DNA from 2 places in the Pseudalkalibacillus sp. Hm43 genome. Region 1 is predicted to be linked to the other one. Evidence: riboswitches for the same ligand, from Rfam matches in the RefSeq annotation. Region 1 holds a riboswitch; the other holds the start of a gene.
The links. Region 1 has a riboswitch for FMN ahead of ACXQIQ_RS08450 (ECF transporter S component). Riboswitches for the same ligand answer to the same signal wherever they lie in the genome.
Positions count from the first base shown of each region.

Region 2: another riboswitch for FMN. It lies ahead of ribD (bifunctional diaminohydroxyphosphoribosylaminopyrimidine deaminase/5-amino-6-(5-phosphoribosylamino)uracil reductase RibD); the one in region 1 lies ahead of ACXQIQ_RS08450 (ECF transporter S component).

Region 1 is NZ_CM135129.1:1,592,124-1,595,250, reverse strand. Features, by position in the region: gene ACXQIQ_RS08465 (PhoX family protein) at 1-412, shown strand, start outside; gene tatA (twin-arginine translocase TatA/TatE family subunit) at 439-651, shown strand; gene tatC (twin-arginine translocase subunit TatC) at 725-1,468, shown strand; FMN riboswitch at 1,543-1,695, shown strand; gene ACXQIQ_RS08450 (ECF transporter S component) at 1,897-2,478, shown strand; gene ACXQIQ_RS08445 (DUF6454 family protein) at 2,688-3,127, shown strand, end outside.
Region 2 is NZ_CM135129.1:302,254-305,380, reverse strand. Features, by position in the region: gene ribE (riboflavin synthase) at 1-94, opposite strand, end outside; gene ribD (bifunctional diaminohydroxyphosphoribosylaminopyrimidine deaminase/5-amino-6-(5-phosphoribosylamino)uracil reductase RibD) at 98-1,186, opposite strand; FMN riboswitch at 1,373-1,522, opposite strand; gene ACXQIQ_RS01595 (peptidylprolyl isomerase) at 1,902-2,336, opposite strand; gene lysA (diaminopimelate decarboxylase) at 2,421-3,127, opposite strand, start outside.

The DNA.
Region 1 (3,127 bases):
AGACCACGGAGCTTCCGAATTCCAATTCTCTATTTTCGCAGCAGGTGGAATCCAGAGCGGATTCAGTGCTCCGGATAACCTGACATTCGACCAGTACGGAACATTGTGGACGGTTACGGATATCTCGAGCAGCAAGTTGAACGATAAAGTCTGGAAACCGTTCAAGAATAACGGAATGTTTGCAATCCCAACGTCTGGTCCCCAAGAAGGGGAAGCATTCCAGTTCGCATCTGCGCCTATTCAAGCTGAATTGACTGGACCATCCTTCACTCCCGATGAAAAGACGTTGTTCTTATCCGTCCAACATCCAGGTGAAGAAACAGAAGACCTATCCAATCCGACAAGCACATGGCCACACCGAGCAGGAGAACGTATGCCACGACCTGCAGTCGTAGCAATCATCGGATTTTAATCGATAAAAAAGAGGAGGAATGAACGATGCCTTTCGGTCAAATTGGTATTCCTGGATTGATCTTGATTTTGATCATCGCATTGATCATCTTCGGACCATCTAAACTGCCTGAGCTCGGACGAGCAGCCGGCAGCACATTGAGAGAATTCAAAAATTCTACAAAAGATTTGATGTCTTCTGATGATGATGACGACGATAAAGCAGAGAAAAAAGCAACAGCTCAAAGCGAACAGAAATAATGGGATGGGGGTTGGCTTAATCGATGCGATTGAGTCAGCCTCTTTCTACTAAAGAAGAAAGGCGGTGAATGCTATGCGTGAAGTGGATGAAGAGTTGGAAGTCACAGAACATCTAGAAGAATTAAGAAAAAGAATCATCTGGACTTTGGTTGTGTTCATCCTATTCCTGGTTGGATCCTTCGTGTTTGTCGAGGAGATTTATGAATGGCTGATTCGGGAACTCGATCAAAAGCTCGTCATCCTTGGACCTTCAGATATCCTTTGGGTGTATTTCATGATCTCGGGGATTTGTGCGATTGCCATGACCATACCTTTTGCCGCATTTCAAATCTATCGTTATATTAAACCAGCGCTGAACTTGAAAGAACAGAAAGCAACGCTCTCCTATATTCCAGTATTATTTCTATTATTCTTGGTCGGCATATCGTTCGGTTATTTCATTGTCTTCCCGATGGTCCTTTCCTTCATGGAAGGTCTGTCAGCTAATCATTTCCAAGAAATGTACACAACAGAGAAGTATTTCCGATTCATGATGCAGATGACCCTTCCTTTCGGGTTGTTATTTGAATTACCTGTGGTCATTCTATTCTTGACGACCATCGGTATATTGAACCCGACCCATCTGATCAAAGCAAGGAAAGTCGCATATTTCGTTCTCGTTGTGGTCGCCGTTTCGGTTACGCCGCCGGATTTCATTTCTGACTTCCTTGTGACGATACCGTTACTGTTGTTGTATGAGATCAGTATATCTCTAGCTAAGATGGTCTATAAGAAAAAACAGAAGAAGGAAAGACCGGACCTGAAAAGTGTCAGTTGATGGGAAATAAGCATTCCTATTGCAGAATCAAGCCATTTAACGATATACTGTAATTGTAAATACAACAACATAAACACCATCTTCGGGGCAGGGTGAAATTCCCGACCGGCGGTAGATGAAGACCCCCTTCATGAGCCCGCGAGCTTTGTTCTTCTCAAACAGAAGAGCTTTGCTGATCTGGTTAAAGGCCAGAGCCGACAGTATAGTCTGGATGGGAGAAGATGTTTGCACGGTTTCTTTTAGTCACGTACGAGAAGAGGCTTAGTTTCTAATGGTCTAAAAACCTGTCATAGAAAGCGCAAATACTCCCTAAAGCTGCGAATAGCTTTAGGGATTTTTATGCCATAGAAAACAGGTGGATCTCATATGGGCGGAAGTGTGCAATGCATTGGAAGCAAGATGGCGTTTAGGAAAAGGAGAGGTTTCCTATGCAAAAAAAGGGGAGATTGTATCGCATGATTGCTGTCTCACTAATGAGCAGCATGGCGTACGTATTGATGCTCCTGGATTTTCCATTTCCAGGACTGCCGCCATTTCTTAAGATCGACTTGAGTGATGTACCGGCATTATTAAGCGGAATCGTCTTCGGACCGGTTGCAGGAATTACCGTCGAAGCGATCAAGAACATTCTGCATTACGGTGTGCAAGGTAGTATGACAGGGGTACCTGTCGGACAGTTCGCCAACTTCCTGGCGGGCAGCTTGTATATCGTCCCGGCTTCAATCTTGTTCCGTAAGTATCGCAGCAAGAAAGGTTTGACAATGGGATTGGTTGCAGGAACGTTTACAATGACGCTCGTGATGGCACTATTGAATTACGTGTTGATCCTGCCAGCGTACACATGGTTCCTGAATTATGATCCGATGACGTCTGAAATGATGACGCAGTTGATTCTAACAGGGATTACGCCATTCAACTTGATCAAGAGCACGATTGTCGCCGTATTGTTCGTGATGATCTACTACAAGTTGGCACCATACTTGAAACGGATGGAACAACTTGCTTCATAAAAAATTTAGATAATGAACCCCTTTTCCGATGAGAGAAGGGGTTTTTTACATGGGAATTGTTACATGTAGGATTACAGTTTCGTGTTAAAACTAAAGAGACATTTAATTCTTCGTAAATAGTCTAAAGAAGTGCAGGTTCCTCTTCCTAATGAGGGTGAAATTGTTTACGTTTAAAACGTTAACGTACATACCCACAAGGAGGAACGCACATGCGCGTAATCACAACCATTTTATCAGCCGCTTTACTGATTGGAACGGTATCGACGGTCGTTGCCACTGACAGCGATACGGAAGGTCTGACAAATGAATTCAAACAGCTGGAACGTAGTACAGAGTGGAACCAAGTCGAGGAGCTTGATTTGAATTTCAACGTCCATCACCCACAAGGGATGACGAAGATCGAGGATAAGTACTACATCTCATCGGTGGAGATCATTGAGAAGCCGAAGAAATATAATCAGCCGAAAGATGGATATGATCGAACAGCCGGTAAGGGAGTCGGGCATCTGTTTGTTGTAGATGAGCAAGGCCAATTGTTGAAGGATATCGAGCTGGGTGAAGGCGATATGTATCATCCAGGTGGAATTGATTTTGATGGTGAACACATTTGGGTACCCGTTGCGGAATACCGGCCACATAGCCAATCCAT
Region 2 (3,127 bases), 1.3 Mb from region 1:
GGACCTTTTTCGTATTGATTGTGACGACATAACCTTCACTCGATTCTTTCACTGATTGAATGGTTCCGATTTCTTCAATGATCCCAGTAAACATTCCTCATCCCTCCTTCAGCTCGGAAACGACCTTCAAATCATTCCCCACATGTTCAACTGAAATTATCTCTAGTTCGACAGCATCCTTCATCGTCTCAATTCCTGTTCCACCGATGACGGTCGGATTATGGATTCCACCGATCAATTTCGGTGCGATGTAAGTGATTATCTGTTGAAAACATCTTGCTTGGATAAAACTCGCATGTACGGATGCGCCGCCTTCCACGAAAATCGATGTGATCCCTTCTTTCGCTATCTTTTCCAGCAGAGAAGGGATTTCGATCGCTGGTTCATCGAGCTGGATGACTCGAACGGATGCTCTTTCAAGTTCAGCGATCCGAGCTTTTGGCGCACTGCTCCCAGCAATGATAAGCGTTTCCGCTTCTTGGTCATGTAAAAGCTTCGCATGAGCAGGAATCCGCAGGTTCGTATCCAAAACGATACGGATCGGATTTTTACCACCGAGGGGAATCCTTGTCGTGAGTTGTGGGTCGTCCTGGATGACCGTATTGACCCCGACCAGGATGGCATCATGCTCATGACGGTGTCGATGAACATCAAGACGCGCTTCTTCTCCTGTAATCCACTTGCTATCCCCTGAATTGGACGCTGTTTTTCCATCCAGGCTCGACGCAGCTTTCAAGGTGACATAAGGAAGCTTCGTTTTCATGAAATGGTTGAAGAATGGATTGAGAGCTACTGCTTTTTCTTCGAGCATTCCAACATGGACTTCGACCCCTGCTTCTTGCAAACGTTCGACACCTCTACCTGCCACGATCGGATTTGGATCCAAAGTCGCGATATAGATCGTCTTGATGCCTCGTTCGATGACGAGATCCGCACAAGGCGGTGTCCTGCCGTGGTGGCTGCACGGTTCCAGCGTAACGAACATGATAGCTCCGTCTGCTTTCGATCCAGCCATATTTAAGGCGTGGACTTCAGCATGTCCTTCACCCGCTTTAAGATGGGCTCCCAGTCCTACGACTTCACCATTTCGGACGACAACAGCACCTACCTTCGGATTCGGAGACGTCTGACCGGCTGTTTGCTTCGCCATATCCAATGCGAGCTGCATATATTGTTCTTGTATCATCTGATCTCCTCTTTCCTACTTGAAGGTGAAAAAACCCCCGAAAATGCATAAGCATCTTCGGGGGTTTAAAATCATGAACAAATAAACCTTTGTCTAACTGAACGAATGTTCAGACAATAGACGTAGGTAAACTGAGGGCATAGTGACTGCTGTTGTTTTACAGCAGAATATACCTTGTTCTTCTTATGAATCCTTCTCCCATCCAGACTATACTGTCGGCTTCGGAATTGCACCGAATCCACCGCTACAATAGACATTGCACCGGGTCACGGACTGAAAAGCACCGTTCGCTTTATCACCGCCGGTTGGGATTTTCACCCGACCCCGAAGGATATTTCAGTTGTATTCTCATGTTACTCTTTATTTCCCGCATTAGCAAGAGGAATGTCCTCCTCGCACGGTCGATGTGAAAAAAGAGAAGGTTGATGTAATATTCACGCATTTACGTTGAAAATGTTACGAAATTCGCTTTTGATCCATTCTATAGTGAACAATTATTGTATAAGTGGAGAATCACAAATCTTAGATGAGGATTTTAGACTTACTGAAATGCGTTTTATACGCAAATTAGGTCGGTGTTTCTCGAAAATGTGGGTCCATCTCTCGAAAATGCAGCTTTGTCTCCCGTAATAGGAAGGGACTGTCACCTAGACAGTCCCACAAAAGTGTTAAAAAGGACCGTTTCAGAATGAAACGATCCTCCTTTTGATGTTTATTATTCTTCCCAGACTTTGACTTCTTTCATCACGTCGCCGTTCTGAGTGCGCAATACGGAATCCATGCCTTCTGTCACTTGACCGAAAACGGTATGTACACCGTCTAAGTGCGGTTGACGCTCATGCACGATGAAGAATTGGCTTCCACCTGTGTTTTTACCAGCGTGTGCCATTGATAATGAACCAGGCTTATGCTGATGAGGGTTTCCTTCTGTTTCACAATCGATTGTGTAACCAGGTCCGCCAGTTCCAGTTCCTGTCGGGCATCCGCCTTGTGAAACGAAACCAGGGATGACACGGTGGAACGTCAAACCGTTGTAAAAACCTTCATTCGCTAATTTTTCAAAGTTCGCAACTGTATTCGGTGCTTCCTCAGGGAAGAAATCGATAAGTACTTTTTCTCCGTTTTCAAACTCGATACTACCTTTTTTCATGATTGGTTCCTCCTCTTTGACAAGTAGTTTTATTGTATGACTTTTTGGAGGAGAAGTAAAGGTAAGTGCCTTCCAATCATCGTTCTAAACGCTTGATACAGTGGCCTTTTTCAAAGGTCGATCCAAATGGACAAGATCCCGGTACGTTTCCCGTTCTACGACGAGCTGCACATCCCCTTCTTCTACAAAAACAACTGCCGGACGCGGAAGGCGATTGTAGTTGTTCGCCATCGAATATCCATATGCCCCCGTACAGAACATCGCAAGAATGTCCCCTTGAGACGTTTTCGGCAACTCGATGTCATGAGCAAGCATATCCCCAGATTCGCAACACTTCCCTGCAATTGAAACGACTTGAGCGTTTTTCTGCATCAAACGGTTGGCGATGACGGCTTCATATTTTGCCTGGTACAGGGCAGGTCGAAGATTATCCGTCATGCCTCCATCGACCGCTAGATAATTTCGCACGCCAGGGATTCTTTTTTCAGAACCAATTGAGTAGAGCGTCGTTCCCGCTTCACCTACAAGAGAACGCCCTGGTTCAATCCAGATTTCGGGCATCGAAAGTCCTCGAGCAGCCACCTGGTTTTCCACCTCACGAATCAAGACACCAACCATTTTTTCAATAGAAATCGCAGAATCCTCGGACGTGTATGGGATACCGAACCCTCCACCCAAATTGACAACGCGCGCTTCAAAGCCAAACGACTCTGACCATCTTTCCAACTGATCGAACACCTTCTGAACGGCCATCACGAACCCGTCCGCTTCGAAAATTTGGGAACCGATAT